4 regions of the Pseudolabrys taiwanensis genome follow, and region 3 is predicted to be linked to each of the others. Evidence: predicted binding sites of a transcription regulator. Region 3 holds the regulator's gene; each other region holds the start of a gene.
What was found. The regulator LexA, encoded in region 3, represses DNA repair genes until DNA is damaged. The targets are predictions, from matches to a motif close to TGTTCNNNNTGTGTTCNG.

Region 1: the regulator LexA is predicted to act here: its motif matches at 4,338-4,355, upstream of DW352_RS21185 (DNA recombination protein RmuC).
Region 2: the regulator LexA is predicted to act here: its motif matches at 1,843-1,860, upstream of DW352_RS17720 (YifB family Mg chelatase-like AAA ATPase).
Region 4: the regulator LexA is predicted to act here: its motif matches at 2,305-2,322, upstream of uvrA (excinuclease ABC subunit UvrA).

What each region holds. Positions count from the first base shown of each region.
Region 1 covers NZ_CP031417.1:4,450,946-4,456,801, reverse strand. Annotated here, with positions in the region: gene dapE (succinyl-diaminopimelate desuccinylase) at 1-555, shown strand, start outside; gene DW352_RS21210 (OsmC family protein) at 764-1,189, opposite strand; gene truA (tRNA pseudouridine(38-40) synthase TruA) at 1,253-1,993, opposite strand; gene DW352_RS21200 (pyridoxamine 5'-phosphate oxidase family protein) at 2,064-2,576, shown strand; gene fmt (methionyl-tRNA formyltransferase) at 2,580-3,500, opposite strand; gene DW352_RS21190 (peptide deformylase) at 3,686-4,246, opposite strand; gene DW352_RS21185 (DNA recombination protein RmuC) at 4,384-5,505, shown strand; gene DW352_RS21180 (AmpG family muropeptide MFS transporter) at 5,687-5,856, shown strand, end outside.
Region 2 covers NZ_CP031417.1:3,734,319-3,740,174, reverse strand. Annotated here, with positions in the region: gene DW352_RS17735 (MFS transporter) at 1-917, opposite strand, end outside; gene DW352_RS17730 (TetR/AcrR family transcriptional regulator) at 1,042-1,611, shown strand; gene DW352_RS17725 (hypothetical protein) at 1,608-1,787, opposite strand; gene DW352_RS17720 (YifB family Mg chelatase-like AAA ATPase) at 1,915-3,453, shown strand; gene DW352_RS17715 (hypothetical protein) at 3,550-4,008, shown strand; gene DW352_RS17710 (ATP-binding protein) at 4,172-5,856, shown strand, end outside.
Region 3 covers NZ_CP031417.1:962,068-967,923, forward strand. Annotated here, with positions in the region: gene DW352_RS04565 (ComEC/Rec2 family competence protein) at 1-300, shown strand, start outside; gene DW352_RS04570 (SphA family protein) at 337-1,323, opposite strand; gene lexA (transcriptional repressor LexA) at 1,515-2,222, opposite strand; gene DW352_RS04580 (molybdopterin molybdotransferase MoeA) at 2,361-3,569, opposite strand; gene moaC (cyclic pyranopterin monophosphate synthase MoaC) at 3,752-4,189, opposite strand; gene trpC (indole-3-glycerol phosphate synthase TrpC) at 4,354-5,166, opposite strand; gene trpD (anthranilate phosphoribosyltransferase) at 5,221-5,856, opposite strand, start outside.
Region 4 covers NZ_CP031417.1:1,227,737-1,233,592, reverse strand. Annotated here, with positions in the region: gene uvrA (excinuclease ABC subunit UvrA) at 1-2,212, opposite strand, end outside; gene DW352_RS05875 (autotransporter family protein) at 2,661-5,159, shown strand; gene DW352_RS05870 (outer membrane protein) at 5,260-5,856, opposite strand, start outside.

The DNA of each region.
Region 1 (5,856 bases), 2.1 Mb from region 3:
GCCTATCCGCAGCGGGCCGACAATCCCGTCCGCGGCCTCGTCAAGCTGGTCGATGCTATTCAGAACGAACCGCTCGATGCCGGCAACGCCAACTTCCAGCCATCGAACCTCGAGTTCACCTCGATCGACGTCGGCAACAAGACGGTCAATCTCATTCCCGGCGAGGCGCGCGCGCGCTTCAACATCCGCTTCAACGATTGCCATACGCAGGAATCGCTGAGGACGCTGATCGAAGGCCGCGCCGCCAAGGCGTCAGGCGGCAAGATCAACTTCAGCTTCAAATGGGAGCCGTCGAACGCCAATGTGTTCGTGACGCAGCCCGGGCCGTTCACCGAATTGGTGGCAACGGCGGTGGCCGACGTCACCGGCCGCAAGCCGGAGCTGTCGACCACCGGCGGCACGTCGGATGCGCGCTTCATCACCAATTATTGTCCGGTGGTGGAGTTCGGCCTCGTCGGCCAGACGATGCACGCCGTCGACGAGCGCGTGCCGCTCGCCGACCTGCGCGCACTGACCACGATCTATCGCAAGATCATCGACCGGTATTTCGCTTAACCCTCTCCGCGTCCTTCACGGGGAGAGGGTGGCAAGGACTTTTAGGTCCGAGCCGGGGACGGGCTGTGCACGGCCCCCCCGCTGTTATTGCCGGGCTTGACCCGGCAATCCATGAGGCCAGGCCACAAACATCAACCGAATGAGGCCTGCAGCGCGGAAGCTCATCATGGATGCGCGGGTCAAGCCCGCGCATGACGGAGTGCGTGCCTCAACTCTCCAGCTTCGCATCCAGCGTGATCTTGGCGTTGAGTACCTTCGACACTGGGCAGCCGGCTTTGGCCTTGGCGGCGAGCTCCTGGAACGTCTTGTCGTCGACGCCCGGAATCTTCGCCTTGAGCGTCAAATGCACCGCGGTGATGGCGAAACCGTCGTCCTGTTTGGCCAGCGTGACGTCGGCCTGCGTTTCCATCTTCTCGGCGGTCAGCTTCGCTTCGCTCAGGATCAGCGATAGCGCCATCGTGAAGCAGCCGGCATGCGCGGCGCCGATCAGTTCCTCGGGATTGGTGCCGGGTTTGCCCTCGAAGCGGCTGGCGAAGCCATAGGGGTAATCCTTCAACGCGCCGCTCTTGGTTGAGATCGCGCCTTTGCCGTCCTTGAGACCGCCTGACCAAACCGCCGTACCGTAAGTGCTCATCGCCTGCTCCTGGTTGCCCCCCAGGCGCATATAGGCCCCAACGCGGCCGTCGCCAGCCTACCTCTAGGGATAGTCGACCCTCATCAGATAAAGGCCGTCGGGCGGCGCCACTTGGCCGCAGGCGGTGCGATCACGGGCGGCGAGCGCGGCGGACAGATCATCAGCCGTCCATTTGCCGTCGCCGACGGCCGCCAGCGAACCGACCATCGAGCGCACCTGGTTGTGCAGGAACGAGCGCGCCGAGGTGATGACGTGCACGTGCTCGCCGTCACGCACGACATTAAGCTCGTCGAGCGTCTTCACCGGCGACTTGGCCTGGCATTCGGTCGAGCGAAAGGTCGTGAAGTCGTGCTTGCCCACCAGCCGCTGCGCCGCCTCGTGCATGGCATCGACATCGAGCGGGCGCGGAATCCGCCAGGCATGGCCGGCATCGAGCGTGAGATCGGCGCGGCGATTGATGATGCGATAGAGATAGTGCCGCTTCACGGCCGACATACGCGCGTTGAAATCGTCACCGACACGTTCGGCCGACAACACCGCCACCGGATCTGGCCGCAGGTGCGCATTGAGTGCATCGCGCACCGTATCGGTCGGCCACTCGCGCGCCAGATCGACATGCGCCACCTGCCCGCGCGCATGCACGCCGGCATCGGTGCGGCCCGCGCCTTGCACCAACACTTTCTCGCCGGTGAGCCGCTCGACCGCCGCCGTCAGCGCGCCCTGCACCGACACCTGGTCGGCCTGGATCTGCCAACCGCGGAAGGGCGCGCCATCATATTCGATGATCAACTTGTAGCGGGCCACGATTGATTCACCTCAAATCCGCCGTCCGGCGGGCTTCCTATAGTCGGCGGTAAGGAAAGCGGGCTTCGTCATGCGCGACGCATTCAAACGGCAGATCATCGATCTCCTCAACCAACACCGCATCATGACCATTGCGACGAACCGGCACGACGGCTGGCCGCAGGCGACGGTCGTCGGCTACGCCAATGACGGGCTCATCGTTTACTGCCTCATTTCCAGCGACAGCCAGAAATTCTCCAATATCAAGCGCGACCCGCGGGTGTCGCTGGCCATCGCCAACGACTATCCGCAGCCGCTGCAGATCAAGGGTTTATCGATTGCCGCCAACGCCGTCGAGGTCACCGACCAGGGCGAGCGCGACCACGTGGCCGAAATCCTGCTCAAGCGCTATCCCGAATACAAGGTGATGCCGCGCCCCGACCCGGCCGCCGTGCCGACCATCCGCCTCACGCCGGCGGTTGTGTCGGTCCTCGACTATTCGAAAGGCTTCGGCCACACCGACCTGGTGAAGGTCACCGACGCCGATCTCGCCGAATTCGTCGAGGCGCGTAAGCACCATTGGGCCAGCTTTCACGCGGCCTGACACTTAGGAAAGAGCGGTCCCCCGCTCGACTTTCGTGCCGCGCAGGAAATCGTCCGCGCTCATCGGCTGTTTGCCGGCGCGCTGGACCTGCACGAGCCGCACGGCGCCGTCGCCGCAGGCAATGGCGAGACGGTCGTCGAGCGCGGTGCCCGGCGCACCAGTCCCCTCGCCCCGGGTCGAGCGCAACACTTTCACCCGCACGCCATTGAACTCGAACCATGCGCCTGGGAACGGTGACAGACCACGGATGTGGTTGTGCACTTCGGCCCAAGGCCGCGTCCAATCGATGCGGGTCTCGTCCTTGCGGATCTTCTCGGCGTAAGTCACGCCGGCCTCGGGCTGCGGCGTCAGCGTCAACGTGCCGCGCTCGAGGGCGCCCAGCGCACGCGTCATCAGGTCGGCGCCGAGCGGCGCCAGCGCGTCGTGCAGCTCGCCGGCGGTCATATCCGCGCCGATCGGCAAGCGATCGATCATCGCCATCGCGCCGGTGTCGAGGCCCTCGTCCATCCGCATGATGGTGACGCCGCTCTCGGCATCGCCGGCCATCACCGCACGGTTGATCGGCGCAGCGCCGCGCCAGCGCGGCAACAGCGAGGCATGCACGTTGAAGCAACCGAGCTTCGGCGCGTCGAGGACGGCCTTCGGCAGGATGAGGCCGTAGGCGACCACCACCGCCGCATCCGCATCATGCGCGCGGAACGCCTCTTGCGCCTCTTCGATCCGCAACGTTTTCGGCGTGAACACCGGCAGACCGAGACGACGCGCCTCACGCTCGACCGGCGTCACCTGCATGTCCATGCCGCGGCCCGCCGGCTTCGGCGCGCGCGTATAGACCGCGGCGATCTCATGTCCGCGCGCGGCAAGCTCGATCAAGGTCGGCACGGCGAAATCGGGCGTGCCCATGAAGATCAGACGGAGAGGCATTCAGGACGACCAATGAATGGACAGAATAACATCGGCGAAGCGCGCTCCAACCCCTCCCCGTCATCCTGAGGTGCGAGCGTGCGTAGCACGCGAGCCTCGAAGGATGAACGGCCGAGGAACTAGGGCCGTCGCCCTTCGAGGCCCGCCTTCGGCGGGCACCTCAGGGTGACGGAGAGAGACAGTCGCTAGCCGATATGATGCTCCGGCACGTCGTCGCTCGGATGCGGCTTCGACGTCTCGCCGAGCTTGGCGGCCTTCTTGAACTTCTTGATCACGCGGTCGCGCTTAAGCTTGGAGATGTGATCGATGAACAGCACGCCGTTGATGTGATCGATCTCGTGTTGCAGGCAGGTCGCGAGCAGTCCATCGGCCTCGATCTCGTGCTCCTGACCCTCGAGGTCGAGATACTTGACCTTCACCTTCGCCGGCCGCTCGACCTCTTCATAATATTCGGGGATCGACAGGCAGCCCTCGTCGTAGGTCGACTTCTCTTCCGAGGACCACGTGATCACCGGATTGATGAAGACCTGCGGCGCCGGCGGATCGTCCTTCTTGGCGAGGTCCATGGTGACCACGCGCTGCGGTACCCCGATCTGGATGGCGGCCAAGCCAATGCCCGGCGCGGCGTACATGGTCTCGAACATGTCGTCGACCAAAGTGCGCACGGATGTGTCGATGGCTTTGACCGGCTCGGACACGAGCCGAAGCCGCTTGTCGGGGATGATGACGATGTCGCGCGTTGCCATGGCCGCGATGTAAGGGGTTGAGTCGAAAGGGTCAATGGAACCGGCATGGAACCGGCTGCAGGGCCTTGAGTGAGGCCATCCGAGACTTTAATGTTCCCCATTCGTTCCATTCGACCGAATCGGGGTACAAGGGACCCATGCCTGAAACGCTCCAGCAGCTCCTCGCTCTTCCGGTGCCCCTGCCGCTGATTTTCGGCATTGTCACGACGATCGGCATTATCGGCATCATCGTCATCCTGCTGCGGCCGCGGCCGCCCGCGACCGACGCGGCCGCCGAGCAGCGCATGGCCGATCTCAATGCCCGGGTGCAGGCCATGGGCGAACTGCTCGCCAAGGCGCAAGGCCAGCTTCAACAGACGGTGCACGAGCGGCTCGACGCCGTCACGGCGCGGCTCGGCGAGTCGATGCAGACCTCGACCAAGCACACGGCCGAGCACCTGCAGCAACTGCACGCGCGCCTCGCGGTCATCGACAACGCGCAGAAGAACATCACCGACCTCGCCACGCAGGTGACGTCGCTGCAGAACGTGCTGTCGAACAAGCAGTCGCGCGGCGCGTTCGGCCAAGCCCAGCTCGAAGCCATCGTCGCCGACATCCTGCCGAAAGGCGCGTTCGAGTTTCAGTACACTCTGTCGAACCGCATGCGGCCGGACTGCGTGATTTTCATGCCCGACTCCGGCCCGCTGGTGATCGACGCCAAATTCCCGCTCGAGGCGATGACCGCGTTCCGCGACGCGCAGACGGAGGATGACCGCAAGGCGGCGATCCAGCGCGTACGCCAGGATATCGCCAAGCACATCACCGATATCGCCGGCAAATATCTGCTGCCCGGCGAGACGCAGGACATCGCCTTGATGTTCATCCCGTCGGAGTCCGTTTATGCCGAGTTGCATGAGCGCTTCGACGACATGGTGCAACGCGCGCAGCGCGCCCGCGTGATGATCGTGTCGCCGACACTGATGGTGATGGCGATCCAGGTCATCAAGCAGGTGCGCAAGGACGCGCAGATGCGCGAAGCCGCCGACCAGATCCGCAACGAGGTCGGCCACATGATGAAGGACGTGCGCCTGCTCGGCGAGCGCGTGCGCAAGCTGCAGACGCATCTTGGCCAGACCACGACCGACGTGGAGTCGATCCTCACCTCCGCCGGACGCATCGAGAAGCGCGCCGCCCGCATTGAGGACCTGGAATTCGACGGTGACAGCGGCGGTGCGGAAGTAATCCCGGCGCCGATCCGCTCGCTCGGGGCGGCGGAGTAGGCACACCCCGTCATGGGCCGGGCTTGTCACCCCAAGTCGGGTTTACCCGACTTGGGAAGCAAATAGGTGATGCAACTCGGGCGAGCCCGAGTTGCAAGCGCTATCCACGACCTGTTTATAGGTGGAAAGAAGACGTGGATGCCCGGCACAAGGCCGGGCATGACGTGGAGAGGGATTCGCCATGACCGCCACGCCCGAGACGGCCGCGCCAGCCACCACCCCCACCTTCCTCGAGACCGTCGCGGTCTACTTCAAGCCGCGCGTCCTGATCGTCCTGTTCCTGGGTTTCTCGGCCGGCCTGCCGCTGGCGCTGTCCGGCTCGACCTTGCTGTTCTGGGCGGCGGAGGTCGG
Region 2 (5,856 bases), 2.8 Mb from region 3:
CTGTCGAAGCGATCCGACAGCCAGCCCGAGCCGATCGTGCCGATCAGGTCGAAAATGCCCATCATCGCCAGCACGCTCGCCGCCGTGACGGCGACGAGGCCGTAATCGCTGCACAAGGTGACGAAGTGAGTCTGGATCAGGCCGTTGGTGCTGAGGCCGCAGACGAAGAACGTGGCGAACAGAATCCAGAAGGTGCCGGTGCCGGACACTTCCTTGAGAACGCTCACCGGCGTCACCAGCAGCGCCGACAAGCCGACCGTCTTTGCCGGGGCCGGCGTGATGTCGGTCTCGCCATACAGCGGCAGGCCGAGATCGGCAGGCCGGTCGCGCATCAGCAGCAGGACGACGACGCCGGTCACCGCCAGAATGGCACAGACGAAAAGCAGTGCGACGCGCCAGCCGTAGTCGGTGGTGATGGCGGCGAACAGCGGCAGGAACACCAACTGGCCGGTGGCGGAGCTCGCCGCCAGCATGCCCATCACCAGACCGCGGCGGTGCGTGAACCAGCGCGTCGCCACTGTCGCGGCGAGCACCATGGCGGTGAGGCCGGTACCGACGCCGATGATCAGGCCCCAGCACAGCATGAGCTGCCACAGCTCCGTCATGCGCAGCGAGCCGAGAAAGCCGATGCAGATCAGCGTCAGCGCGACGACGATGACGCGTCTGACGCCGAAGCGATTCATGAAGGCGGCCGCGAACGGCCCGAGCAGGCCGAACAGGATCAGACGCACCGCAAGCGCGATGGAGATCTCCGAGGTGGTCCAGCCGAATTCCTTCTCCAGCGGCACGATGAGCACGCCGGGCACGCCCATCGCGGCGGCGGTGACCAGCATCGTGAAGAAGGTCGCGCCGACGACCACCCAGCCGTAATGGATGCGGCGGCGGCCAAGCGTCGCGGCAAGCGCAGTCGAAACCATGGGATATGCCCTGTATGCGGCCCGCGGCGAGCGCAAGACGCCGTTAAATGATGACCATCATCTATTGAACATAAATGACGGGCATCATATAACTTGTCAAGCCGTGCGGCGAGGGGAACAGCGCATGCGTGTCAGTCGAGAGAAGGCGGCCGAAAACCGCGAACGCATCATCGCAGTGGCGGGCACGCTGCTGCGCGAGAAGGGATTCGACGGCATCGGCGTTGCCGAGATCATGAAAGCCGCCGATCTCACGCACGGCGGATTTTACGGGCATTTCGACTCGAAGGATGATCTCGCCGCGCAGGCCTGCCATGCGGCTTTGGCGAAGTCGGCGGCGCGCTGGACCGAGGTGCGCGACAGTGCGGGCGACAAAGCCTTCGAGGCCATGATCGCGCACTATCTGTCGCCGCGGCAGTACGACAGTTCCGGCCGCGGTTGCGCGCTGGTCGCGCTCGGCGCCGAAGCGCCGCGCCAGGACAAATCGATCCGCGCCGTGTTCCGCGACGGCCTGCTGAAGCTCATTGATGTGCTGATGGATGTGCTGCCGGGCCGCAAGGCGGCGCGGCGGCGCAAGGCGCTGGCCGTGATGGCGCAGCTCGTCGGCGCCGGCGTTCTGGCGCGCGCGGTCAACGACGCGGCGCTGGCCGAGGAAATCCTCGGCGCGACGAAAGAGGATTTGCTCGCCCGCTCTTAAGCGGCGGCGAGTTCCTGCTCGAAGCCGGCGATCGAGAACACCATTCGCTGGCGGCCGAGCTGGATGTGCTGGATTTCCCAGATCAGCTCTTCGACATCGGCATTGGCCGCTTCCGCCTCCAGCCGCGCCTCACGCGCCAGCTTGAGATCCTTCGCCATCGCTTCACGGTCGATCATGGTGTCCACCGGTTGTCCGACAGGTCCTTAGCGAGGGATCATAACGGGAATATTTTGTTCTGCAAATGTTCTTGTCGCCGTCCACAACTTGCGCTACTACTTTTGCGGGAAGTGCAGGGGCGGGACAATGGTTCAGCGGATCGGCACCGTGGCGTTCGAGGGCATCGAGGCCCGCGCTGTCGACGTCCAGGTACAGGTCGCGCCCGGTCTCCCAGCTTTCAATATCGTTGGTTTGCCGGACAAGGCCGTGTCCGAGGCCAAGGAGCGCGTGCGCGCGGCGCTGGTGGCTTCCGGGCTCGCGCTGCCGGCGCGGCGCATCACCGTTAATCTGGCGCCGGCCGATCTGCCGAAGGAAGGCAGCCATTACGATCTGCCGATCGCGCTCGGTCTGATGGCCGCGATCGGGGCCGTGCCGCAAGACGCCGTCGCCGGTTACACCGTGCTCGGCGAGCTGGGGCTCGACGGCTCCATCGCGCCGGTGGCCGGCGTGCTGCCGGCGGCGATCGGCGCCAATGCGCGCGGGCAGGGGCTCATTTGTCCATCGGCTTGCGGCGCGGAAGCGGCGTGGGCCAGTCCGGAGATCGAGATCGTCGCGGCACAATCGCTCATCCAACTCGCCAATCACTTCAAGGGCACGCAAGTACTGTCGCGGCCGCAGCCGAAGATCCGCGAAGTCGGCGGCGCGCTGCTCGATCTCGCCGACATCAAGGGACAGGAGAGCGCCAAGCGCGCGCTCGAGGTCGCGGCCGCCGGCGGTCATAACCTGCTGATGGTCGGCCCGCCCGGCTCGGGCAAATCGATGCTCGCCGCGCGATTGCCGACGATCCTGCCGCCTCTGTCGCCGACCGAGCTCCTCGAAGTGTCGATGATCTCGTCCGTCGCCGGCGAGATCGAAGGCGGCGCGCTCACCAACAAGCGGCCGTTCCGCGCGCCGCATCATTCGGCCTCGATGCCGGCTCTGGTCGGCGGTGGCCTGCGCGCGCGGCCGGGCGAGATTTCGCTCGCGCATAACGGCGTGCTGTTTCTCGACGAATTGCCGGAGTTCACGCCGCAGGTGCTCGATTCGCTGCGTCAGCCTTTGGAGACCGGGGAAGTCGCGATCGCGCGCGCCAATCATCGCATCACCTATCCCGCGCGCTTCATGCTGGTCGCGGCGATGAACCCGTGCCGCTGCGGCCGCGCCAACGATCCCGGCTTTGCCTGCCGGCGCGGGCCGAACATCCGCTGCGCCGCCGAGTATCAGAACCGGCTGTCGGGACCGCTGCTCGACCGCATCGATCTGCACATCGAAGTGCCGGCGGTCACCGCGGCCGATCTGATCCTGCCGCCGCCGTCGGAGGGCAGCCGCGAAGTGGCGGCCCGCGTTGCCCGCGCGCGCGACATCCAGGCCGAACGCTATGCCGCGCTGGGCCTCGACGATGTGCGCACCAATGCGCAGGCCAATGGTTCGACGCTGGAAGAGATCGCGCGCGCCGACAAAGCGGGCCTTGCTTTGTTGCGCGATGCCGCCGAGCAGATGCATCTGTCGGCGCGCGGCTATCACCGCGTCCTGCGCGTCGCGCGCACGCTGGCCGATCTCGACGGCGCCGCCCAGGTCGGCCGCGTCCATCTCGCCGAAGCTTTGTCCTACCGCGCGCTGTCCGACGAGATGCGCCGGGCCGCGTGAACCGCGCGCCGGCGGTCGTCCTTTAAGCGAAGTTTAAGCGGCTTCTTGTAGTCTGTTGGCTTGCGCCGATTCGGCGTGCGCTTGGGGGGCGCGCTCATGAATCGTATTACCGTTGCCACGATCTTCGGCCTGGCCGCCGCCGTACCGGCCGGTGCCGCCGGCGTCTATCTCAGCAAGCCCGCCGACACGGCGCCCTGCTTTGCCGCGCCCACCGGCGCTTTCCGCATCACCGACAAAGCCGCCGATTACACGGTGCGTGTCGAGGCCGCCGACGCCGATCCGTCGCTACGCCTGCAACTCGTCGACGATCCTGCCGTTGCCGATTTCGTCCTGGTGGACGATGACGCGCCCGCCTGCCCGAGCGGCGTGCCGCTCAAGAGCGTGCGGGTCGATCCTGCCGCCACGGCGCCGGACCTTACCGTCGCGCTGTCGCGCGAGCCGGCCGCCAAGAAAATCTACGTGAAGTCGGCCCGGTTCTCGGACCAGCAGGCCGCCGCTCTGTTCGCGGTAACATCCGGCGCCCGCGCGGTTACGGCGCGCGCGCTCATCCGCTGAATCGGCCGCTGCGACGGACCGTATCGGTTCCGGTTTACCGGCGCTTCACCATAGCGGCGCGAACGCCGCCTGCCGGCGCGGCCGGGGAATAAAACGGCAAGCCTCCCGGTGCGACACTGCGTTCCTTGTGAAGCGCCGGCGCATGGCCGGTCCAGGACCCACGATGCCGCGAGCGACCTCACAGAGCGCATCAGCCGCCGCAACACGCGCGCGCAACATCGCGGCGCTGGTGCTATTCGGGCGCACCGTGATCGTGACCTGGGCGGTGCTCTCCGCCGGCCTCGGTTTTATCGCCGGCGTCGTCATCCAGCGCGAAAACTACGACCCTTATGCCTTCGGCACCGGCGTCGCGGTGCTGTTCGCGGTCGCCTGTGCCGTGATCGCGCTGTTGTTGATGCGGCGGCGTGATTACGCCGCCAAGCGGCGGGTTCTCGAATCGCTGATCGAAGAACTCGAAGACAAGAACTGGGAATTGCGCGAGGCCGAAGAGCGCGTGCGCAGCCTCATCGAATCGCAAGGCGATGTCATCGTGCGCCGCGATGCGTCAGGCCACGTCACCTATGCGAACGAAGCCTTCTTCGCGCTCACTGGACAAGCGCGTACCGATCTCCTCGGCAAGCCGCTCGCATTGCGGGTGCGCGAGCAAGGCCCGGTCACCGTGCTCGCCGACGGCACGCGCATGCACGATCAGAAGATCGCGACGGCGGAGGGCGCCCGCTGGTTCGCCTGGCGCGAAGTCGTGGTGCGCAGCGAGGCCGGCGCCGAGGTGCAAGGGGTCGGCCGCGATGTCACCGACCGCGTCGACGCGGAGCAGGCGCTCAGCGCGGCGCGCGACCAGGCCGAAAGCGCCAGCCGCGCCAAGTCGCGCTTCCTCGCCACGGTCAGCCACGAAATCCGCACGCCGCTCAACGGCATGCTCGGCATGGCCGATCTGCTGCTCGACACGCCGCTCACGCCGGAGCAGGTGACGTATGTCAAAGCCGCGAAGACGTCGGGCGAAACCTTGCTGTCGTTGATCGAGGAGATCCTCGACTTCTCCAAAATCGAAGCCGGCCGGCTCGATCTCGATGTGAAGCCGTTCGCGCTCGCGCCGCTGATCGAACAGGTCATCGAGCTTCTGGCGCCGCGCGCGCAGGCCAAGGGTATTGAGATCGCCTGTTTCGTCGATGAGAAACTGCCGGCGCGCGTCATGGGCGACGCGATGCGGCTGCGGCAAGTGCTGCTCAATCTCGCCGGCAACGCCATCAAGTTCACCGAGCACGGCGGCGTCTCGGTCATTGTCGAACGCGGCGACGCGCACGACCTGCGTGTCGTCGTGCGCGACACCGGCATCGGCCTCAAACAAGAAGACGTCGCGCGCATCTTCCTCGAGTTCGAGCAGGCCGACGGCTCCTCGACACGCAAGTTTGGCGGCACGGGCCTTGGCCTTGCGATCACCAAACGCATCGTCGAGCGCATGGCCGGCCGTATCGAGGCGACGAGCACGCCCGGCGCCGGTGCGGCCTTCACGGTCACGCTGCCGGTCGAAGCCGCGGGCCATCTGAGCGAGGCGGAGTTCGCCGCGCCCGATCTCACCGGGCAGGCGGTTCTGATCGTCGCCGCGGCGCAGATCGAAGCACAACTGCTCGCGCGCCGGCTCGGCCAATGGGGCGCGGTGACACACATCGCGGCCGATCCGCAGGAAGCCGCCGCGCTTTTGTCCACGCGCCGCTGGCAGGGGCTGCTGGTCGACTTCCCTTTGGCGTCATCGATGCTGCAGGAGGGCACGCCGCCGCTGGCGGTGCCGCGCCGCATCGTGCTGATCAAGCCGACCGAGCGGCATGAACTTGCCGCGCTGAAGGACGCCGG
Region 3 (5,856 bases):
TCGTTGGCAGCCGAAGCCTTCGCGGAGGATTGTATGCGCGCGGCGATCGTCGTCAGTCCGCGGCAAGCGCCGGGCGCCTGCAATGCGCTGCTGTTCGACCGCGCGCGCTGGCGCGCGCACGGCGCCATGACCTTGCGCTGGACTGGCGATGCGTTCGAGACGATCGCCGCGCGTCCGGCCGGCTACGGGCGGCCGTGGGCGCCGGCACCGCAAACCGTTGCGCTATCTCAAAGCACAACCAGCCGTCCGACACCGCAGGACGCGACGCCGCGCATGGAAGATCTGGAGGCGAGCGATTGAGATTACCCGCATGCGCGGGTGATGACGGCACTGCCGCTAGTAGAGCTTCTTGGCGAGGGTCAGATAAAACGCCGTCGTCATCGCCGTGTTGTAGGCGAACACCGACGTGCGCGCCTTGAACTTGATGGCCGCACCGAGATCGGGAATGTCGTAGTTGAGGACGCCGCCGAGGCTCAGAACTTCCGCACGGCGGCCATCGGGCGCCACGGCGACGTCGCCGCGCGTATCGTCGGTGATTTGGCGCAAATAATAACCGGCGACACCCACCTGCCAGCGTCCGATGTGCTCCGAGACGGCGAAGTCGATATTGATGTTCTTGCCGCTGACGTAATCGGTATCGGAATTCCGGCCATAAGAGTTCAGGTAGATCTTGCTGCTGAACTCCGTGCCGTCCGCAAGCAGCGGCGGCGTCGTATAAGTGAAGGCGAGCGAGGGGGCGACGATGACGGTGTTGCTGCCGACGGTAACGCCGTTGCTGGCCTGAATGCGGGCGTCGTAGAGGCCGGTCGGGAGCACCGCGCCGAGGCCAGCGCGAACGGCGAGGCCTTCGCGGATGGGCGCGGCGCCTTTCTCGTGCGATGGCCGCGTGAAGCCGAAAAAGCGCGACCAGGACCCTTCGATGTAGATGTCGCCGAAGCCCGACTTGCAACGCTCTGCATTGGCCGACGTGATCTGTCCGCACACCTCGCCGACGCCGGCGACGCCCAGCAATCCGACCGAGCCGTCGAATAGCTTGAAATTCGGCACATACAACAGGACGCCGGCGGCGCTTTTGGAGTCGATGCCGACGGCATCCAGGCCGGGACGGGTCTGGCCCGTGCCATCTCTGAGCTGGTAGGCCGAGGCACCGCCCAGGATGGCGGCGCCGTAGAGGCCCGGCGTCGGCAGAAAGGCCGAACGGATGTCGGTGCCGCCGATAGGCCCGGCGACCGTACTGCCTTCGGCGGCGAGCGACGGCGCGGCACCAAGCGCGAGGCAGCACACTCCGAGCACGACGCGCAATGCCGCTTTCACGACGTCCACAGTCCCCGTTCAATAATACCGGGCACCGTAGAGTTTGCTTACCAACTTGCCTAGGCGCAGTTTCGCCCGTGCCGGGGCGCTCCACGGGAATCGAGACATACCGCACACAGCGCATCGGCCGTCGCGCTTAGGGACCGGTTGGCGGCCGGCACCTCAGGGTGACGAGGGCAGATCGGAGAGGGGAGTTATCTTCAGTAGCGCCGGAAAAGCCCGACCAGCTTGCCCTGAATGCGCACGCGGTTGGGCGGCAGGATGCGCACCTCGTAGGCCGCGTTGGCCGGCTCGAGCGCGATGGAGGCACCGCGGCGGCGGAAGCGCTTGAGCGTCGCCTCCTCGTCGTCGATCAGTGCGACCACGATGTCGCCGGTGTCGGCGACTTCCGAGCGGCGGATGAGGGCGATGTCGCCATCGAGGATGCCGGCCTCGATCATCGAGTCGCCGCGCACTTCGAGCGCGAAATGCTCCCCGGTCGACAACAGGTCCGGCGGCATGTTGATGACATGGCTCTTGGTCTGGATCGCCTCGATCGGCGTACCGGCGGCGATACGGCCCATCACCGGTACGGCGATCGGCCGGCCGCTGGTATCGTCCTCCGCTGCCACCTGACGGACGCGGCCGAGGTCGCCCTCGATGACGCTCGGCGTAAATTTGCGGGCGCGGCCGTTGCCCACGCCGTGCCCGACCGAGTCGGGAAGCTTGATGACCTCAATGGCGCGCGCCCGGTTGGGCAGTCGGCGGATGAAGCCGCGCTCCTCGAGGGCGGTGATCAGCCGGTGGATCCCGGATTTGGAGCGCAGGTCGAGCGCGTCCTTCATCTCGTCGAAAGAGGGCGGAACGCCGGCCTCGGTCAGCCGCTCGTGGATGAAGCGCAAAAGCTCGAACTGCTTGCGGGTCAGCATCTGTTTCTCCCGTCGCCCGGCCAGGCCCAGCCCTTACGGCGAATGGGCAGCCGGCTCGAAACAAATCATGAACGGACACTATCTGTTCGATATGTGTTCCGCAAGGATTTAATTTCGGGTGAACAATGCAAACGACCGCTATAGGCCTAGCTTAAGGATGACGCAGGGTGAACCGGCTTGCGCAAAAGGCGCGTAAGGTTCCCGAATCACAAGGCAATCCGCCGCGGCCAACGGTGCCATCAGGGAACTGTCCTGCGACGGTACCGGGGTGGCGATGGGCCCATCAGGCCCCGGCGTCAGCAGCGCGCGCATATAATCGGCGCGCTCGTCGTTCTCCGGCAGATCGCGGCCCAACAGGGCTCGATCGGGCACATGGTCGATCACGGTGCGGCCGGTGAGTCGGCGGATCAGCGGCACCAGAAACAGGAAGGCGCAGACGTAGGACGAGACCGGATTGCCGGGCAGGCCGAGCACCTGCAGGCCACCGAGCCGTCCGTGCATCATCGGCTTGCCGGGGCGCAGCGCGACCCGCCAGAACGAGAGGTCGAGACCTTCGGCTTTCAGCGCACGCTGCACCAGATCGTGCTCGCCAACCGACGCGCCGCCGGTGGTAACGAGCACGTCGGCGCCCCAGGCGCGTGCCTCGCGCAGCGCGGCGACGATGTCTTCCAGACGATCGCGCACGATGCCGAAGTCGCGCGACTCCGCGCCTTCGGCCTGCGCGAGAGCGGTCAGCGCGTAGCCATTGGAATAGACGATCTCGCCGGCGCCCGGTTTGCTACCCGGCATGACCAATTCGTCGCCGGTGCCGATGATGGCGATCTTCGGTCGGCGATGGACCGGCACGCTCGGATAGTTCATCGCGGCCGCCAGCATCAGGTCGCGGTCGCTCAGCCGACGTCCTTTGTGAAGCAGCGCTTCGCCCTCGGAGAAGTCGATGCCTTTGGCGCGCACGTTGCGGCCCTTCGCCGTCGGCTTGCCGAAGGTCACCTTGTCGCCATCGCGCTGGGCGAGCTCCTGGATGACGACCGTGTCGGCGCCGCGGGGCATGACGCCGCCGGTGAAGATGCGCGCCGCCTGACCGGGTGCCACCTCGCCTTCGAACGGGTGGCCGGCCGCGACTTCGCCGACGACGGTCAGCGTGGCCGGCGCTTCGGCCACGTCGGCGCCGCGGACGGCGTAGCCGTCCATCGCGGAAACGTCAGCGGGTGGCTGCGTGCGCGTCGCGGCGATGTCTGCGGCCAGCACGCGCGCGAGCGCCGCGGGGAGTGCGACCGTTTCGGCGGGGAGCGGCGCGGCTTCGGCAAGGACCTGGCGCAGCGCTTCAGCAACCGGCATCAGCGCCATGCGAGCTCCGCTCGTCCCCGCGAAAGCGGGGCCCCAAAGTCATGAATGGAAAGCTTCAAGAATCTCGCGCGGGATTCCCGCTGCAAGTCGGCTGTAGCCGACTTGCACACTTTAAGTGCCAGATATCGGGTAAGCCCGATGTCCGCTCGCGGGAATGAGCGGAGTTTGGGGTCCGCCATGCGCTATTTCTCCGCGCGGTAATGGCCGGAGCGGCCGCCGCTCTTTTCCAGGACGCGGATGCCTTCGATGCGCATGCCGCGTTCGACCGCCTTGACCATGTCGTAGATCGTCAGCAGCGCGACCGAGACGGCGGTCAGCGCCTCCATCTCGACACCGGTCTGGCCCGTGACCTTCACCGTCGCCTGCACCTCGAAGCCGGGCAGCGCGTGCTCCGGATTGATCTCGATCGTCACCTTGGTGATCGGCAGCGGGTGGCAGAGCGGGATCAGGCTGTGCGTGCGCTTGGCGGCCATGATGCCGGCGAGGCGGGCGGCCCCCAGCACGTCACCCTTCAGCGCATTGCCGGCGATCACCATGTCCAGCGTCTCCGCCTGCATGATGATCTTGCCCTCGGCGACCGCGACGCGCTCCGTCTGCGGTTTGGCGGAGACGTCGACCATGTGCGCCTCGCCACGCTGATCGATGTGGCTAAGCTTATTGGCGAGGGGGGCTGCCGCCTTCGCTAGCGCCTTCTTGGCGCCACCCTTGGTCCCGTTCTTGGTCCCGTTCTCGGTACCGTTCTTGGCGCCTCGCGCGGCGGTCTTCGGGCGTGACGCCATGGCCGCTACTCCGCCGCCGGGGCGTGTTGGCGGGCAAGGAGCGCGCGGGTGGCGGCGGTGACGTCGGCCTGCCGCATCAGGCTCTCGCCGATGAGGAACGCGTTGATCCCGGAGCGGGAGAGGCGGGCAAGGTCGACCGGGGTGAAGATGCCGCTCTCGCCGACGATGATGCGGTCGCGCGGCACCTGCGGGGCGAGGCGCTCGCTGACATCCAGTGACGTGACGAAGGTGCGCAAGTCCCGGTTGTTGATGCCGATCATTCGCGATCGTAGCTTTAATGCGCGCTCCAATTCGTCTTCTTGATGAACTTCAATAAGCACGTCTAAGCCATTGGCAATGGCTGTCTCTTCAAGGTCCTTGGCGGTCGCGTCGTCGACGCCGGCCATGATGATGAGGATGCAGTCGGCGCCCCAGGCGCGTGCCTCAACGACTTGGTAAGGATCGTAGAGGAAGTCCTTACGAAGTATGGGTAATTTGGTTGCTTCGCGGGCCTGCCCGAGGAATTCCGGGCGGCCCTGGAAGGAGGGCGCATCGGTCAGCACGGAGAGGCAGGTCGCGCCGCCGGCCTCGTAGGCTTTGGCAAGCGACGGCGGATCGAAGTCGGCGCGGATCAGGCCCTTCGAGGGGCTCGCCTTCTTGATCTCGGCGATCAGGGCGTAGTCGCCGGCGGCGACGCGCCGCTCGATCGCCTTGAGGAACCCGCGCGGCCGGGCCATCGCCTTCGCTTCGGCCTCGAGCACCGAAAGCGGCTTGGCGCGCTTGGCCGCCGCGATCTCCTCGCGCTTATAGGCCTCGATCTTGGTCAGGATATCGGACATCAGCTTTCCTTGGCGCGCGAGCTTAGCCGAAAACCGGCGCCGGCTCTTGTGGGATCATGCGCCTTCGAGCGCGCACGATACCGCAATCAACCGGTCCAGCCGGCCTTCCGCCTCGCCGCTGTCGATCGCCTTGGCGGCAAGCGCCGCGCCGTCCTTCAGCGTTTCGGCCTTGCCGGCGACGACCAGGGCTGCGGCGGCATTGAGCACGGCCACCTCGCGGAACGGGCCGTCCTTGCCTTGTAGCACGGCGAGCAGCGCCTTGGCGTTGTGATCGGCATCGCCGCCGCGCAGGGCGTCGGGCTTCACGCGCTTGAGGCCGGCGTCCTCGGGCGAAATCTCGAACGAGCGTACCTTGCCGTCCTTGAGTTCCGCCACGCTGGTCGGGCCGGCGGTGGTGATCTCGTCGAGCCCATCCGAGCCGTGCACGACCCAGACGCTTTCCGAGCCCAGGTTATTGAGCACCTGCGCCATCGGCTCGGTCCAATGCTTGGAGAAGGTGCCGACCATCTGCCGCTTCACGCCGGCCGGGTTCGACAGGGGGCCGAGCAGATTGAAGATGGTGCGTGTGCCGATCTCGACGCGGGTCGGGCCGACGTTCTTCATGGCCGGATGATGCGCCGGTGCGAACATGAAGCCGATGCCGGCCGCGCGGATGCAGTGAGCGACCTGATCGGCATTGAGATCGATCTT
Region 4 (5,856 bases), 270 kb from region 3:
TGAAGGCGCCGGTATAGGTCGCGGGGTTCGAGCGCGGCGTGCGGCCGATCGGCGACTGGTCGATGTCGATGATCTTGTCGATGTGCTCGAGGCCCTCGATCTTGTCGTGCGGGGCGGGGGCGAGCGAGGCGCCGTTGAGCTTGCGCGCGACCGAATTGTAGAGCGTGTCGATCAGCAGCGTCGACTTGCCGCCGCCGGAGACGCCGGTGACGGTCGTGAACAGGCCGAGCGGGATCTCGGCGGTGACGTTCTTGAGGTTGTTGCCGCGGGCGTTGACGACCTTGATCATGCGGCGCGGATCGGGCTTGCGCCGGTCGGGCACCGGCACGCCGAGCTCGCCGGAGAGATATTTGCCGGTCCATGATTTCGGCGCGGCGATGAGGTCCGGCACCTTGCCGGCGGCGATGACGTGGCCGCCATGGATGCCGGCGCCGGGGCCGATGTCGAGCACGTAATCGGCCTCGCGGATCGCGTCCTCGTCGTGCTCGACGACGATGACGGTGTTGCCGAGGTCGCGCAGGCGCTTGAGGGTTTCGAGCAGCATGGCGTTGTCGCGCTGGTGCAGGCCGATCGACGGCTCGTCGAGCACATACAGAACGCCGGTGAGGCCGGAGCCGATCTGCGAGGCGAGGCGAATGCGCTGGCTCTCGCCGCCGGACAAGGTGCCGGAGGCGCGGGCGAGGGTGAGATAATCGAGGCCGACGTCGACCAGGAATTTCAGGCGGTCGCGGATCTCCTTGAGGATGCGCGTCGCGATTTCCATCTGCTTGGCGGTCAGCGTCTTCGGCAGTTCGCCGACCCATTCGCCCGCCTTGCGGATCGACAGGTCCGAGATCTCGGCGATGTTCTTGCCGGCGATCTTGACGCACAACGCCTCGGGCTTGAGGCGCGCGCCGTGGCACATCTTGCACGGCACGTCGGTGAAGTACTTCTGCAGCTCCTCGCGCGCCCACTCGCTCTCGGTTTCCTTGAAGCGGCGTTCGAGATTGGTGATGACGCCCTCGAACGGCTTCTTGGTGGTGTAGCCGCGCATGCCGTCGTCGTAGACGAACTTGATCTCGTCGTCGCCCGAACCGTAGAGGATCGCCTCCTGCGTCTTCTTGCCGAGGTCCTTCCACTTGGTGTCGAGCGTGAACTTGTAGTGCTTGCCGAGCGCTTCCAAGGTCTGCGTGTAATAAGGCGACGACGACTTCGACCACGGCGCGATGGCGCCTTTGCCGACCTTGGCGTCCTTGTCGGGAATGACGAGGTCGGCGTCGATGTGCTGCTCGAGGCCGAGGCCGCCGCATTCCGGGCAGGCGCCGAACGGGTTGTTGAACGAGAACAGCCGCGGCTCGATCTCCGGAATGGTGAAGCCGGAAACGGGGCAGGCGAACTTCTCGGAGAAGATCAGCCGCTCGGCATTGGCGTTGCGGCCGCGGTTGGCGGCCGCGCCGCTCGCCTTGGAGTCGGCAAGCTCGACCACGGCGAGGCCGTCGGCGAGCTTGAGGCACTGCTCGAGCGAATCCGCGAGCCGCGCGCCGATATCGCCGCGCACGACCAGGCGGTCCACCACCACGTCGATGTCGTGGGTGAACTTCTTGTCGAGCGGCTTCACCTCCTGAATTTCATGGAAGGCGCCGTCGATCTTCACGCGCTGATAGCCCTTGCGCATGAACTCGGCGAGTTCCTTCTTGTACTCGCCCTTGCGGCCGCGCACGACCGGCGCCAGCACATAGATGCGCGTGCCTTCCGGCAAAGCGAGCACGCGGTCGACCATCTGCGACACGGTCTGGCTTTCGATCGGCAGGCCGGTCGCCGGCGAGTAGGGCGTGCCGACGCGCGCCCACAACAGGCGCATGTAGTCGTAGATCTCGGTGACGGTGCCGACGGTCGAGCGCGGATTCTTCGACGTCGTCTTCTGCTCGATGGAGATGGCGGGCGACAGGCCGTCGATCTGGTCGACGTCCGGCTTCTGCATCATCTCGAGGAACTGCCGCGCGTAGGCCGACAGCGACTCGACGTAACGGCGCTGGCCCTCGGCATAGATGGTGTCGAAGGCGAGCGACGACTTGCCGGAACCCGACAGGCCGGTGAACACCACCAGCTGATCGCGCGGGATCGTCACATCGACGTTCTTGAGATTGTGCTCCCGGGCGCCGCGGATGGTGATGGCGCGGGCGTCGCGGGCGGCTTTCGCCGCTTTGGCGTTCTTGTCGAACAGGTCGTTCATGAAGACGTCAGTCGCTGTAAGGGGTTGAGCCGGCGGAGCAAAAGGCCGCCGCCCGGCAATGGCCGGCGCGGCAAAGGCGATCAGTCTGAGAGCGGAACATAGGAAGAACCGTGACGCTTCGCCAGCCCGCCATGCGCGCTATTTCGGTGCTGGGGACAAGTGGGGAATCGCGCCGCAACACCGTGCCGCCGGCAGCGACGGAACCGGTGAGTTCCACGCACGGAAATAGTGAAAATTCGCGGTAATCCCGTAAGGTGTTAGTGCACCAGGATCGATAGGCTGTTGGTGCAGTCGTTGGGAATAGATTGGAATGGGAATGCCGGAAGCCGGGTCGCCTGCCGCAAGCACCGTCGACATCCCTCAACAATCGAAAGTCCGCACACGACGATCTCCCCCTGCGCCAATCATCGTCGACCGCCAACGCCTTCTAACGAGCGCTTCGATCGCGGTGCTCACGGCGCTCTCCGCCGGGTCGGCGTCGGCGCAAGCGTGGAACGGCAATACCAGCAGCGACTGGACCAACGGCGCCAACTGGTCAGGCGGCACGGTGCCGACCAGCCCGACCGCGGTGACCGTCGACTCGGTCAATCCGGCAGTGCTCGGCATCGGCGGCGCCGCAAGCGGTTCGACCGGCAATCTATACGTCGGCGAGACATCGGCCGGCAGTCTCACCATTCAGAACGGCAGCACGCTTACGAGCCTTGGAAGCTTCCGCATCGGTGGCGGCGGCGGCACCGGCACGGTGACGGTGACCGGCGCCGGATCGCAATGGACGGCCACCGGCCTCGCGCTCAGCATCGGCGGCACCGGACGGGGAATCCTGAACGTCGAGGACGGCGCTACCGTCACCGCCAGCGGCGGCATGTCGCTCGGCAACACCGGCGGCGTCGGCACGCTCAACGTCAGCAATGCCACGATCGCATCGCAGAGCCTGAGCGTGGGCGCGGGCTCCCAAGTCAACTTCGACAACGCCACCTACCGCGCGACACGTAGCAGCGGCGTGTGGATCGGCACCGGCCCCGGCACGCTCAACATCGCGGCGGGCGGGCTGACGCTCGACAGCGTCGGCTTCACGGTGTCCGCCTTGCGCGAACTCAGCGGCGTCGGCGCATTGACCAAGACAGGGACCGGCATCCTCAACCTGACGACAAGCAACTCCTATACGGGCCGGACTGTGATCGATCAGGGCACGCTGGCGCTGCGCGCCAACAGCTCGATCGCGGCCTCGAGCGGCGTGACCGCCAACGGCACTTTCGATATTTCACCGCTGACGGCAGCCGGCACCGACATTCAGAGCCTGAGCGGCAGCGGCGTCGTCACCATGGGCGCCAAGAATCTGACGATCACCAACGCCAACGATACGTTCGCCGGCACATTCAACGGCACCGGCGTGCTGACGATCGCCGGCGGCAAGGAGATCCTGAGCGGTGATAATTCGGCGTTTGGCGGATCGACGCTCGTTCAGGGCGGCACGCTGGCGATCAACGGCATTCTCGGCGGCCCGATGAGCGTGCTGTCCGGCGGCCGGCTGCAAGGCATCGGCACGGTCGGCGATACGACCAATGCCGGCGTCATCGCGCCGGGCAACTCGATCGGCACGCTGACCATCGCCGGCAACTACACCGGCAATGGCGGCACGCTGCAGATCGAGTCGGTCCTTGGCGGCGATGCGTCGCCGACCGACAAGCTGGTCGTCACCGGCAACACGGCGGGCAGCACGTTTGTACGTGTGACGAACGTAGGCGGCACGGGTGCGCAGACCACCGAAGGCATCAAGATCGTCGATGTCGGCGGCGCCTCGAACGGCACCTTTGCGCTTCAGGGTGACTACGTGATCCAAGGCCAGCAGGCCGTGGTCGGTGGCGCCTATGCTTATACGCTGCAGAAGAACGGCGTCTCGACGCCGGCCGATGGCGATTGGTATCTGCGCTCGAGCCTGGTCAATCCGCCAGCCGCTGCGCCGGCCGGTCCGCTCTATCAGCCTGGCGTGCCGCTCTATGAATCCTACGGCCAGATCCTGCTCGGCATGAACGGCCTGTCGACCTTTCGCCAGCGCATCGGCGACCGCTACAGCGGTGCGGGCGATGTTGCCGCGCCGACGCGCGTCCAGGCGCCATCGCCGGTGTGGGCGCGTGTCGAAGGCCAGCACACCAAGATGACGCCGTCGAACACGACGGGCTCGAGCTACACCGCAGATCAGATGAAGCTGCAAAGCGGTTTCGACGGCCTCGCCTTTGCCAACCGCTTCGGCCAACTGATCTTCGGCATCTCGGCGCACTACACGACGCTGACGTCCGACATCAAGTCGTTCTACGGCAACGGCAAGATCAACGTCGAAGGCGCCGGCATCGGCGGCTCGCTGACCTGGTTCGGCGACAACGGCTTCTATGTCGACGGTCAGTCGCAGGTGACCTGGTACAAGTCCGATCTGTCATCCGATCTCGCCGGCACCGTGGCGGGCAACAAGTGGGGCTACGGCTACGCGGTCGGCGCCGAAGGTGGCCGGCGCGTGCCGATCGGCGGCGCCTTCTCGCTGACGCCGCAGGCGCAACTGACCTATTCGTCGGTCAACTTCGACGGCTTCAACGATCGATTCGGCGCGCATGTGTCGAATGACCGTGCCAGGAGCTTGTTGGGGCGCGCCGGTCTGTCGCTCGATCATCAACGCGTCGGGCAGGGCGGCGACGGCCGAACGACGCGCTCGGACATCTACGGCATCGCCAATCTCTATTATGAGTTCCTGAACGGCGCGGTCGTGGATGTCGCGGGCACGAAGTTCGCCAGCGCCACGGATCGCTTGTGGGGCGGTGTCGGCGTCGGTGGCAATTATCGCTGGGCGGGCGACAAGTACGCCGTCTATGGCGAAGTGTCGTTCAACACCAGCCTCGCCAATGCGGGCGACAACTACGCGTACAAGGGCACGGTCGGCTTCCGCGCCAAGTGGTGAGCGGCGCGCCGCCAACGGAACCGCAAACGAACAACGGAACCGCAAAAGAAAAAGGCCGGCGCGAGGCCGGCCTTTCCCACATTACGAAAGTGGCTTCGGCTTAGAAGCGATAGTTCAGGCCGAGGCGGGCGACGTTGTAGTGATAGTCGCCGGTCGAGACGTTGACGCCACCGAAGTTGAGGTCGACGCTCTTGGCGTTGACGTACAGGTACTCGGCCTTGACGCTCCACGGACCCGCGAAGGCCCATTCCACGCCGCCGCCGACGGTCCAACCCGAACCCCACTTATCGGACGAGATCGAGCCGCCCGGGCCGGTGAGCGAAACCTTGGTGTCGCTGTAAGCGAAACCGCCGGTGCCGTACACCATGAAGCGATCCCAGGCGTAGCCGAGGCGGGCGCGCACGGTGCCGAAGGCCGGAACCTTCGCGTCGCCGGTGATGCCGCCGCCGAGGTCGGCGCTGTTCTTGATCGAGGTGCCCTGGATATCGGCTTCGAGGCCGAGCACGAACGGGCTGCCAGCAGCCTGCCAGTTGTAACCGATCTGGCCGCCGCCGACGACGCCGCTGGCCTTGCCGAAGTTCGAGTTGGCATCGGACCAGCCGCCGCCGAGGTTCACGCCGACATAGAGGCCGGTCCAGTTGTAGAGCGGCGCATACATCGGAGCCTTGGCAGGCATCGCCTCACGACGCGGGAGGTC